DNA from 2 places in the Gordonia sp. NPDC003585 genome. Region 1 is predicted to be linked to the other one. Evidence: predicted binding sites of a transcription regulator. Region 1 holds the regulator's gene; the other holds the start of a gene.
What was found. The regulator LexA, encoded in region 1, represses DNA repair genes until DNA is damaged. The targets are predictions, from matches to a motif close to CGAACANNTGTTCG.

Region 1 (5,150 bases):
GACCCCCGGCATCGGCGCGTCGGCGCGACCTGCCGGGCTGGTCTGCCCGATCGGCCGGCCGGTCGGCCGCGTGATGCCGCGCGGCGCGGGCTGCGTCCGCAGCGGCGTGCCGGCCGCCTTACGAGTGGTGACAATGGTCGAGTCCACGCTGGTGCGGGCGCGGCCCGAACGGGTGAGTGTCGCGCTGGTCATGCTGGCCTCCGGGGGTGCTCGTGGCGGTTGTGCCGGGTACTCGGGCAGTTCGGCGAACGCGCTGTCGAGGACGTTCGACGGCCTCGATCACGTGTTCGATGAACTGATGTTCGAGTTGTACCACGCCCGACCGACAAAGTCGCGCCACACCTCGAACAAATGTTTGAAGTGATCGTCGCGCTCCGCTAGGCTCGGGCCCACGGACATGTCAACACCCGCCGCCGACAACCAGCCGATTCGCTCTCAAGCGAGGCGGCGACAGAGAGGAATCCGAGCAGATGAGCGACTCACGGCCCAAGCGCACCGGAACTCGGAGCGATGATCGCGACCAGGACGCTCCCATCGATCCTGCCGCCGCCGAGGCGTCGCTGACCGCGCGTCAGCGCGGCGTGCTGGACGTGATCCGGCAATCGGTGCGCGAACGTGGCTATCCCCCGAGCATCCGCGAGATCGGCGACGCGGTCGGACTCACCTCGACATCGTCGGTCGCCCACCAGCTGCGCACGCTGGAGCGCAAGGGACTGCTCAAGCGCGACCACAACCGTCCACGCGCGGTCAACGTGCAGGACGCAGATCCGGCCGCGACCAACGCGGGAGGCGATCCGCTGCCGACGCCGACCTTCGTGCCGGTGCTGGGCAGGATCGCCGCCGGTGGACCGATCCTCGCCGAGGAAGCGGTCGAAGACGTGTTCCCACTCCCCCGCGAACTGGTCGGGGACGGCTCACTGTTCCTGCTGCGGGTGGTCGGCGAATCGATGATCGACGCCGCGATCTGCGACGGCGACTGGGTGGTCGTCCGCCAGCAGAGCGTGGCCGAGAACGGCGACATCGTCGCCGCGATGATCGACGGCGAGGCCACCGTGAAGACCTTCAAGCGCAAGAACGGACACGTCTGGCTCATGCCGCACAACGAGCTGTTCGAGCCGATCCCCGGCGACGACGCCGCCATCCTCGGCAAGGTTGTGACGGTGATGCGCCGGATCTGAGGGCAAGTACACCCCGTCGGATATCTGTACCTTTCAACCCGACCGTGGACCTGGCCAGAAACCTCAGCTGTGGCCAGAAACCGCTGGGGCGCCTCGGGTTTCTGGCCAGACACGCGGTTTCTGCACTCACGCAGCGCCGACGATGCGCCGGGGACACCATCTCGCCCCCGCACAGACAACCCATCCCGAGTGCTCGCATCTGCGCGCGTCTCCCATCCGCGCGCAATGCATTACGAGCAGATGGGAGGAATGCGAGCACCTGTTCCGTCGAGCCCGCTAACGTCGATCGGCGCGTTCCGCGGAACGCGCCGCACGGACGCGGCACCCGCAGAAAGCAGGGGAAGAAACTTCCTCCCCTACCCTCAGAGTCCTCCCCTACAAATTTCTCGGGGACGACTGTGAACCCCGGGGAAGAAACTCTTCCCCTAGATTTTGCGGCACCACACTGACGCATTTGCCCGGGTCAGCGACCTGGGCGCCGCCATCGACAGCGGAAGCACAATCCGTTGAAGTTGTGCCCGGAATCCGGGCACAACTTCATACGGAACCACGGACAGCCGAAGTCTTCGTCTCAGACGGCAGGAGAGAGCGGGGTGGCTGCGGCGTCGAGCACCGACGTCGCGGCCTGACGCGCACCGGCCGGATCCGCGGTTGCCAGTGCTGCAGTGGCGGCTTCGCGGCACGCGTCGAGGGTGACCTCGGCGAGCCGCGCGCCGACGCCGGCCGCGGCGACCGGTGCACTCGAGAGCGAGGTCACCCCGAGCCCGGTCAGCACGCATGCGAGGTTGGGGTCGGCGGCGGCCTCCCCGCACACCCCCACCGGCTTGCCCAACGTCTGACCTGCCGACGCGACCTCGGCGATGAGCTTGAGCACCGCCGGTTGCCACGGGTCGGTCAACGACGCGAGGTCCGCGGACATCCGGTCGGCGGCCATCGTGTACTGCGTCAGATCGTTGGTGCCGATCGATACGAAGTCCACCTCCGCGAGGATGAGCGGCGCCAGAATCGCGACGGCGGGGATCTCGACCATCACTCCGGCGGTCATCCCCCGCGCACGCACCTCCTGCGCGAACGCCGCTGCTTCCCGGGCGCTGGCGATCATCGGTGCCATCACCCACGGTGTCGATCCGGTTTCGGCTGCGGCCCGCGCGATCGCATCGAGTTGGTGCGCTCGAATCTCCGGGTTCTCCACCGCGATTCGGTCGCCACGAACTCCTAGCGCCGGATTTGCCTCGTCTTTGTGGTTGACGAACTTGAGCGGTTTGTCGGAGCCCGCGTCGAGCGTGCGAACCACGACCTTCTGCCCGGGAAATGCCTCGAGGACTTCGCGGTAGATGCCCGCCTGCTCGTCGACCGTCGGCTCGTCGGGGCGGTCGAGGAAGGCCAACTCGGTGCGGAACAGCCCGATCCCTTCGACGGGGTATCCGGTGGCCGTGCGTGCCGACGCCCCGTCCGCGACGTTGGCGAGCACCGAGACCTCGTGTCCGTCGGCGGTGCGCCCGGGCCCGTGCCAGGCGGCGACCGCTTCCGCACGCCGACGACTGGCATCGACCTGTGCTCGCGCCGTCGCCTCGTCGGGGCCGATGGTGATGGTGCCGAGCGTGCCGTCGATCAGCACGGGGGTTCCGGCCGGCACCGTCGTCAGATCCGATACCGCGACCACACAGGGAATCCCGAGTTGCCGGGCGATGATGGCGGTGTGACTCGTCGGGCCGCCGAGCCGGGTGACGAGGGCGACGGTGGTCGCCGGATCGAGTCCGGCGGTGTCCGCGGGCGCGAGATCGTCGGCGAGCAGGACAGACGGTTCGATCGGTTCCGGCACACCTGGTTCGGGCAGGCCGAGAAGTTCGGCGAGGACGCGGTCGCGCACGTCGTTGAGGTCGGTGACTCGCTCGGCCATGAGCCCGCCGAGCTTGGTGAACATGGTGGCGAACTGTTCGGTTGCCGCAGCCGCTGCCGCAGGCGCAGGCGATCCTTTGCGAATCAGTCCCGACGCAGCGCCGATCCACCCGCGATCCTCGGCGAGTCCGGCGGTGGCGGCCAGCACTTCGGCGGCTGCACCCGAGCTGTGCGATGAGCGGTCACGGAGTCGGCCGGCGACCATCCCCGCCGCGGCGACAAATCTTGCCACCTCGGGTTCGCGCTGGTCTTCGGGCAGTTCCGTGTTTGCACCCAGGGCGTCCGGGTCGTGGTCGGGGCGCTCCCCGGGCCAGATCGCCGGCCCGTAGGCCAGCCCGCCGACGACCGGCGTTCCCTCCAAAATGCCTCCCGCTAGCGTCTCGGTCACTGCGACCCCTCTCGTCTTCGAGTTCCGCTCCGCCAATCGGCGGCACGGCCGCACATACACGACTCAGTTCTACGCGATTCGTGTCCGGGCTCACCGTCGAGCTGCATTGCGTGACCGATGACCGGCTTTCGAATCTCTTGTGATCAAAGTTACAAGAAATGCTTGACTTGTCAACGCAAACAGGCGTAAACAAATAGATATCAACACTCAAGGCCACACAGATCAACACAACCACACGGGAATCGCAGACAGATCCACCCGGATGTCCCATCGAGAGATCGGAGCGGTGTTGTACGCCGAAGAACGCCAACAGGCGATCGCCGAACAGGTACGCGCGAACGGACGCGCCTCCGTCGCCGCACTCGCCACCAGATTCGAGGTGACGAGTGAGACCGTCCGCCGTGACCTGGCCGCCCTCGAACGGGCGGGCCATCTGCAGCGGGTGCACGGCGGTGCGGTGCGCGCCGGGGTCATGCGGGTGATCGGCGAGCGCGGAATCGACGAGCGGCAGGTCACCCAGACCGACGAGAAGGCCGCCATCGGCCGTGCCGCAATCCGCTTTCTCCCACCCGACGGCGGGTCCGTCTTCTTCGACGCGGGTACCACCACCTTCCAGGCCGCCTCCGCGCTGCCCACCGACCGTCGTCTCACCCTGATCACCAACAGCCTCCCGATCGCCGGCCTGCTGGCCAACCACAATTCGGCCAACCTGCACGCGATCGGCGGCCGCGTGCGCGGTCTCACCCAGGCGACCGTCGGCGCCGAAACCGTTGCGGCGCTCGAACGTCTACGGGTCTCGACCGCTTTCGTCGGAGCCAACGGCATCAGCGAGGCGCACGGATTGTCGACTCCCGACCCTGACGAAGCCGCGGTCAAAGCGGCAATGGTCCGCGTCGCGCAGCGGGTTGTGGTCCTCGCCGACTCGTCGAAGATGAACCGCGAAGACCTGTCCGGCTTCGCCGATCTCGACGACGTGGACGTCCTCATCACCGATTCGGGTGTTGATCCAGGCTTCTCCGCGGCGTTGTCGGCCCGGGGCATCGACGTGGTGATCGCATGATCCTCACCGTCACACCCAATCCCAGCCTCGACCGCACACTCGAGTTGCCCGGGCCCCTCGACCGAGGCGAGGTCCAGCGCGCCGTCGCAACCCGAGCCGAGGCCGGCGGCAAGGGCATCAACGTGTCCCGCGTGGTCGCCGAGGCCGCAATCGCGACCCGTGCGATCCTGCCCGCACGCGACGGAGATCCGCTGCTGCGGGCCCTCGACAGCGTCGGGCTGCCGTACGAGACCGTCGCGGTCGACGGAGAAATCCGGTCCAACATCACCATCGCCGAACCCGACGGCACCACGACCAAACTGAACGCACCCGGAACCGAACTCGACGCAGGACAGCTCAGCGCTCTCGGTGATCTCATCCGGACCCACGCGGCCGACGCCGTATGGGTCACCCTCTGCGGCTCCTTGCCGCCGGGAGTTCCGGTCGACTGGTATCGCACCGTTGCCGACGACCTCTCCGACCTCGGATGCCGGATCGCCGTCGACACGTCCGGGCCTCCGCTGCACGCAGCGGCACTCGGGTCCGTCGACCTGCTCAAGCCCAACGAGGACGAGCTCGCAGAGGTGACCGGTGCCGATGGCGAGGTCTTCCGACGCTCTGCGTCGACCGGAGATTTCGGCCCGAT
Region 2 (7,828 bases), on a different contig from region 1:
CGGCACCAACGGTGGTACCGCAGCTGGCCTCGTTGGTAGTTATGACCAAGTGGCGCAGCGCGTTGTGGAGTTCCACGATCTGGGCATAGAACTGTTCATGCTGCAGTTCCAACCGGTCGAGGCCGAGATGCGGCGGTTCGCCGAACATGTGCTGCCGAGGGTCGCCGCGTTGATCGCCGAACGTGACGCCAGCGGTCACCGTGGAGAACTGATTGCGGCGGGCGACGGACCCGTCTCGTGACCCTGCAACTGGACAAACGTGTCACCGCTTCTCCCACTGCGGCTTCCGGCTCGGCCCGACAACCCGCGACCGCACCGACAACGTCACCTGCACGCACCGCGCATCCGGTCCGACGCCTGCTGCCCAGCGGACGCGCCGCCCGAGTGTTCCGGCAATCCGTCGGACTCGTTCTGGTGGTGGTCATCTGGCAACTCGGCGCGCGCAGCTGGCTCGGCCCCACCACACCGGCACCCACCGAGGTGATCAACGCCGGAGCCGATCTCATCCGCACCGGCGAACTGTGGCACCACCTGGCCGCGTCGACGCGCCGCGTCGCGATCGGACTTGCCATCGGCATCACCATCGGCGTGGTCCTCGGCGCCGCCGCCGGGACCGTCCGCATCGCCGAAGACCTGGTCAACGCGCCGATCCAGGTGCTGCGCATGATGCCCGCGGTCGCGCTGGTACCCGTGTTCATCATCTGGTTCGGCATCGACGACACGTTCAAGATCGCGCTGATCATCGTCGCACCGATCTTCCCGATGTATGTCAACGTGTTCGCGGGCATCCGCAACGTCGACCACAAGCTCATCGAAGCAGCGCACTCGCTCGATCTGACGCGCGCCGAGATGCTGCGCTTCATCGTGCTGCCCGGTGCCCTACCGCAAACCTTCGTCGGGCTCCGACAGGCGCTCGGGATCGGCTGGCTGGTGCTGGTCGTCGCCGAGATGCAGACCACCACGGTCGGTCTGGGTTTCGTGATGAACGACGCGAAAGAGTACCTGCGCACCGATCAGATCTTCCTCGTGCTCGTCATCTACGCCGTCCTCGGACTACTCACCGACACGGCGGTCAAAGTGCTCGAGCACCGTTTCCTGTCCTGGCGCAACGGATTCCAGGGGGCCTGATGACAACGTCGACAACCCTTGGCGCCGACGGGGCGGTCGAGGTCCGTGACGCCGGACGCAGCTTTGGCGATCGGGAGATCCTACGCGAAGTGGACCTCACGATCGCACCCGGCGAGTTCGTCGCACTGCTCGGGGCCAGCGGATCCGGCAAGAGCACCCTCCTGCGCGCCATCGGCGGACTCGACGACGGGTTCACCGGGACCATCAGCGCTCCGGCGTCCAAAGCCATTGCCTTCCAGGAGCACCGACTGGTGCCCTGGCAACCGGTCTGGCGCAACGTCGCTCTCGGGTTGCGCGGCCGCGACGCCAAGTCCCGGGCTCTCGAGGCACTCACCGAGGTCGGTCTGCGGGACAAGGCCGACGTGTGGCCGTCGACGTTGTCGGGGGGAGAATCACAACGCGTCGCGCTTGCCCGCGCACTGGTCCGAGAACCGCGTCTGCTGCTGCTCGATGAGCCGTTCGGCGCGCTCGACGCCCTGACACGGGGCACCGCGCAGCGCCTCGTCGAACGTCTGTGGCAGCACCACCGGCCTGCGACGCTGCTGGTCACCCACGACGTCGAGGAGGCCGTTCTACTCGCCGACCGAGCCCTCGTCCTGCGCGACCACCACGTTGCCGAGGAAGTCGTGATCGACCTGCCTCGTCCGCGATCCGTCGTCGACCCCGAGTTCGTCGCTCTCCGTTATCGATTGCTGTCCGCACTGGGTGTCCAGACACCCGCACCCGCCACTACCGCGTCCGCGCAGCCGGATGCCGAGGAGACCACATGACCGAGCCCGACACCCTCACCCTGTCCACCGACGTACTGATCATCGGCGGTGGACCGGCCGCCACGTGGGCGGCGATCGCTGCGCGCGACAATGACGCCGACGTCGTTCTCGCGGACAAGGGTTACTGCGGCACCTCGGGCGCGACCGCACCCGCCGGTACCGGTGTCTGGTACGTGGCACCGGAGGCCGACGCGCGAGCCAAGGCGAAGGCATCGCGGGAACGCCTGGGCGGCAATCTCGCCGACCACGACTGGATGGATCGCGTCCTCGACCAGACCTACGCCAACATGCACCGCCTCGGCGCCGAGGGCCGCTATCCCTTCCCGGTTGATGACCGCACCGCCGAACCCATCCGGACCGGCGTGCAGGGACCGGAGTACATGCGACGCATGCGGGCGTGGGTGCAGCGCCGGGGCGTGCACATCCTCGATCACTCCCCCGTTCTCGAACTCCTCGTCGATCGCGACGGACGTGTCGCAGGTGCCGCCGGACACCAGCGACAGACCGGCCGCGACTTCCGGATCACGGCGGGTGCGGTCATCGTCGCGACAGGCGGATGCGCATTTCTGTCACGGGCGTTGGGCACCAACAACAACACCGGCGACGGCTTACTGATGGCCGCCGAGGTGGGTGCACAGTTGTCCGGAATGGAATTCGGGAACGCGTACGCGATCGTTCCCAAGGGTTCGACCGTCACCAAGACCGCCTACTACGGATACGCGACCTTCTATCACGCCGACGGCCGGGTGGTCGACGGCGCCGGCTCCATGAAGGGGCGGTCGGTCATCGCACGAACCCTGTTGAACGAACCGGTGTTTGCGCAACTCGACCGGGCCGACGAGACGGTCGCCGCGCAGATGCGCCTGGGTCAGCCGAATTTCTTCCTCCAGTTCGACCGACGCGGCATCGACCCGTTCACCGATCGCTTCGAGGTGGACCTGCTCGCCGAAGGAACCGTACGCGGAACCGGCGGGCTCGACATCGTCGACTTCGGTTGCTGGACCGGCATTCCCGGCCTCTACGCCGCGGGCGATGCGGCCACCCGCGAACGCATCTGCGGTGGATTCACCGGCGGTGGCAGCCACAACTCGGCGTGGGCGATGTCGTCGGGCGTGTTCGCCGGGACGTCGGCCGCACGCACATCCCACCGCGGCGTCCGCCCGAGGTTGCAGGACCTCTGCGGAGCTGGGCGCGCGGGACTTGCGCGACGGTCTGGGGACTTTGTTCCCGAAGAAGCACTTCGTGCTGCACAGGCCGAGTTGGTACCGTTCGAGAAGAACTATCTTCGGCACGGCGCGCGGATGTCCGACGCCCGTGCGCGTCTGGAAGAACTGTGGACTCGACTGTCGGACAACGACTTCGGTTCGTCGGACCCCGCTGTGCGACTGCGGACGCGGGAGGCGGCCGCCATCACCGCCACCGGCCGATGGATCTACGCATCGGCGCTGGCGCGCACCGAATCGCGCGGCATGAGCAAGCGCGAGGACTTCCCCGACCCGGACCCCGCACAACGAGGTCACGTGCTGACCGGAGGGTTGGACGAGGTGTGGGTCCAGCGGCGTCGGCCTTTGCCGCGGGTCAGCGCCGACGATGTCATCGAGGCATTCGTCGCATGATCGAACTCGTGATCGCGGATGCGTGCATCGCCTGCGACAAATGTGTGGTGGCCTGCCCGACCAACGTCTTCGACCGAGGTGACGACGGGGTGCCCGTGATCGCGCGGCAGTCGGATTGCCAGACCTGCTTCATGTGCGAGGCCTATTGTCCCACCGATGCACTGTATGTGAGTCCCGAATCCACCCCCGTCGGTGACGGATTCACCGCTCCCGAAGACCTGGTCGGCAGCTATCGTGAGCGCCTCGGCTGGGGCAAGGGCCGCAGGCCAGGCAGTCTGGTGGCCGTCGGACCGGAGATCCCGCATGGTGATCCGCCCCCACGTCGACCCGAACGACTGCGCCATCCCTGACCTACCTCTGTTCGCTTCCCAAGCTTAGGAACCCTGTTTATGCATCTCCTTCGTCGTTTCGCGCTGTTCCTTGCCCGCACGCCACTGGTCGGGCTGATACTGGCTGCCCTCGTCGGCCTCTCCTTGGCCGGCTGCACCGACCAGTCGTCGAGCGCACAACGGGACGTGATCGGAACGCTGCGGATCGGTGTCATCGGCTCGGTCAACGTCCTGACCGGGCCGCTCGGATTCGCCCACAGCCGAGGTGAACTCCTCAACGCGCTCAAGCCGCTCGGGGTCGACGCGGTGGAGGTGTACAGCTTCCCCAACGGCCCCGACCTCAACCAGGCGCTGCTCGGCGGCCGCCTGGACGTCGGGAACTACGGGGACACACCGGCACTCGTCGCCAAGGGCAGCGGCCTCGACACACGACTGCTGGCCATCACACAGTTCAACAACGACGCCGGTGTGGTCGTGAAAGATCCGTCGATCAAGTCCTTGAAGGATCTGGCCGGCAAGAAGATCGGCGTCCCGAAGGGCTCCTACATCGATCGGTACCTGCAGGGTGCGCTGCAGCAGGAGGGCATCACCGCTCAGCTGGTCCATCTGTATCCCGCCGACCAGGAAGGTCCGTTGAGTACCGGCGAGATCGCCGGCGCGGCTCTGCCCGGGGTGATCCCGTCGGTCGCCTTGCAGTCGTTCCAGCGCAAGGGATACCGCCTGGTGGATTCGGTCTACACCAACCATCCGGGGCTGGCCGGCACGAGCGTGTCGGTGGCGGCCAACCCGTTCCTCGCCAAGCAGCCCGACTTCGGCGCAGCGTGGCAAAAGCTGATCGCGGACTCCGTCATCTACGCGAAGGCGCACTGGGACGAGTACCTCGCGTTCGAGATCAAGAACTCCAAGGCCAACCCGGCCGACATCCGCGCCGCCGCCAACCCGGGAGGCTATGCCCCCGAACCATTCCCGGCCGCCGGCGTCCGACTCCTCGAGGGCACCAAGGCGTTCCTAGTCGCACAAGGCAGCCTGAAGACCGACTACTCCCTCAACGAATGGCTGTACAAGCCCTCACACGCCTGACGCGAGCACGTCCCGCCGGCTAGGTGCGAGCTTGCGAGCCTCGAAGCCCCTGGCGAGACAACATCGCCGCTTGACCACTCGCTACTCCACCGGAAACCGCACCCGGCGCACGCTCCAACCCGCCGTGACCAACCGTCGTTGGCGTTGATTCTCCCGAATATCGATCGGGGGTGTGGTGGTGTCGTCCCGGCCGGGTGGCCGCAACCGATGCTTACGGCGCACCAACGCCGTGACCTGTTGCGGCACATCGTGCACCCGGTTGATCCGCGCCGGATTCGGAGGCGCACCGGGTTGCGGATTCAACGTCCACGCCGTACGCCCGGCATCCGGACCCTCCTTGACCACATGCGTGGTGTACTGCCCCGGCTCCGGACCCACCACCCGATTATGTGGACCACACGCCGGACCCAACGTATCGATGTCGGTCACCCCGCCATCGGCCCAGTCCTTGTCCGCGTGATGAATCTGCACCTTCGCCGCCGGCACACTGCACCCGGGACACGCGCACCCATCATGATGGGCAAACAACAAGAACCGCTGCGACCGCGACGCCAACCGTTGCGCCGTCCCCAAATACAACGGCTGACCCGTCACCTCCGAGAACACCGCCAAATGCAGCTGGGCCTCCGCGGCCAACGCGATAACGTCCTCGATCGGCAGATCCGTACCCGTCGCCGTCCGACCAAACCCCGCGCGCTCGGCCAACTCGGCATCGGTGATCTTCACAATCACATGCGGCGGCAACCCATTCACCGAGCTGCCCAACAGCTTCCCATCCAACGCCGCCCGCAACAACGCCCGAAACGCATCGTGATTGCGCTGCGCCGGGCACCGGTCATCCCGCTCGGCCGCCGCCGCCAACTCTTCGGCACTGACATCGTCTTTCGACCCCTGCAACGGCGTCTCATCGGCCGGATTGTTCATCCCCTTGACCGCCCACGCCGTCAACACCGTGTCGAACATCGCCCGGGTCAACGGATCCAACTGTCCACTCAGCTTCGACATCAACTGAGAATCCTGCCGCCCCAACGACACCCCGCGCCGCCGCGCGCGATCGGAGTCATCGGTCAACGTGCCATCCGGATCCAGATGCGCCAACACCCGGGTCCCCAACGCAGTGATCTCCTTCGGCGTGAACTCACGCGCATAGTCGACCATGTCCCGCTCCGCCGCCTCCACCACATCCGCAGGGATCGCCGCCGGGATCTTGTCCAAGGTGTCCAACACCGCATGCACATGATCGGCACCCACCGCACCCTGCGCCACCGCCTCGGCCAGATACGGCCGTTTCGGTTGCAGCAGTTCGCCATACACCGAGAAATGCCGGGCCACCGCCGCCATCTCCGCTATCCGCTTCCGCGGCTGCGTCACCCGCAGACGCGTCGTCAGAAACGAGTGCACCGACGTATCACCCACCAAACGGAACGCGTCCCGGTCCGAGACGTCCATCACCCGACGATGACCCGACCACGCCATCCGACGCACCGCACGCTCATGCTCCCCGGCCACCTCCACGACCTCCGCAGACGTATTACCGGTGGTGTCGACCGCATCGATGCGATCCAACAAACCATGCAACTGCCGATACAGATCGACCACATCATCCCGACCCGACGGCGCACCATCAGAATCCGGATGCTCGGTCTCCGCGCGCACCGACATCAACTCGTCGAAATCCCGCGGCACCCCCACCAACCGCGAATTCCACGCGGCGCCAGGCCCATACAACGCAGGACTCGCACGACGCTCATCCGGCACGCGAGAACCAGAACCAGAATCCCCCGAAATCTCCGCCACCCCCACGCACCTCCCCCAAGCGCCATTCGAATACCTGTTCGAGGTTACGCGGTCAACCCGACACGCGCAAGGATCCTTCGAAAATTCCTCGGGAGGCTTTCAGCCACCCATGGTGATCACAAGCCGGCCCGGCCGGTCGTCGACCCACGCTTCGGCTACGTCGCTCAGCGGTGCCGTCCGCACGTTGATCGAAAGTTCGCCGCTTGCAGCATAATCCAGAATACTCGGGAGTTCCCGCAGCATCAGCATCGGATCGATGGAACCACCACCGGAACCGCGAATCGAGATCGGCCGTGCACGTAGGATTGCCGCGTCGAGCGCGATGTCGCGGCCCGCGACCGCCCCGATCTGGAGATACTGCACGGGAGAACGACTTTCGGTGAGGCTGTGCGCCCGGAGGGCTCCAAGCGCCATCTCGGCCACCGGTCCCCACAGATAGTCGAGAACCACATCAATGCCGTCGGCGAAGGCCGCCGCGAGACTCTCGGCAGGGTCGTCGTGAATCAGCGACACCGCCACCACGCGCGGATCGTCGGCAACGCGTGCAAGCACATCAGCGTTGCGGCCCAGGGCAATGACGCGCTTGGCACCGAAGTGCAACGCGATCCGGACGGCGAGGGACCCAGACGTTCCCGTCGCGCCCAACACCGCGACCGTGCCGCCCTTCACGACATCACCACACGTGACGAGCGGCATCCACGACGACATCGCGGGATTGACGATGGCCGCAGCAACCTCGGTCGCCAGGACGTCCGGGACCGGGATTCCGAAGCCGCGCGGGACGACGGTGCGCTCGGCGATGGTGCCGTACGGGTCCGGACAACCTCCGGTGTACACGCGTTGCCCGTCGATGATGCCAACGCCATCGACGCCGGCGACGAAGGGCAACTCGTCGCCGGACGAGTAGTGGGCGCCGCTCGCGACAGACCTGACGAGCTGGTGGACTCCGGCGGCGAGCATCTCGACCTCGACGAGTCCGTCGGACACGGCGGGGTCGGGAAAGTCCGCGCAGGCGGGTGGCTTGGTGAAGTCGGTGACGACTGCAGCTTTCATGATTCGCTCCTGAACAGTGTTCAAATACTCGTCTGCTAGTGTTGTTGAACATTGT

Region 2: the regulator LexA is predicted to act here: its motif matches at 6,748-6,761, upstream of ABZW74_RS15830 (DUF222 domain-containing protein).

The regions. Positions count from the first base shown of each region.
Region 1 is NZ_JBEXMX010000147.1:64-5,213, forward strand. Features, by position in the region: partial or broken gene ABZW74_RS23735 (hypothetical protein) at 1-364, shown strand, start outside; gene lexA (transcriptional repressor LexA) at 471-1,178, shown strand; gene ABZW74_RS23745 (putative PEP-binding protein) at 1,750-3,465, opposite strand; gene ABZW74_RS23750 (DeoR/GlpR family DNA-binding transcription regulator) at 3,755-4,525, shown strand; gene ABZW74_RS23755 (1-phosphofructokinase family hexose kinase) at 4,522-5,150, shown strand, end outside.
Region 2 is NZ_JBEXMX010000055.1:17,707-25,534, reverse strand. Features, by position in the region: gene ABZW74_RS15860 (LLM class flavin-dependent oxidoreductase) at 1-241, shown strand, start outside; gene ABZW74_RS15855 (ABC transporter permease) at 238-1,128, shown strand; gene ABZW74_RS15850 (ABC transporter ATP-binding protein) at 1,128-1,898, shown strand; gene ABZW74_RS15845 (FAD-binding protein) at 1,895-3,514, shown strand; gene ABZW74_RS15840 (ferredoxin family protein) at 3,511-3,864, shown strand; gene ABZW74_RS15835 (ABC transporter substrate-binding protein) at 3,904-4,923, shown strand; gene ABZW74_RS15830 (DUF222 domain-containing protein) at 5,005-6,609, opposite strand; gene ABZW74_RS15825 (zinc-binding alcohol dehydrogenase family protein) at 6,820-7,773, opposite strand.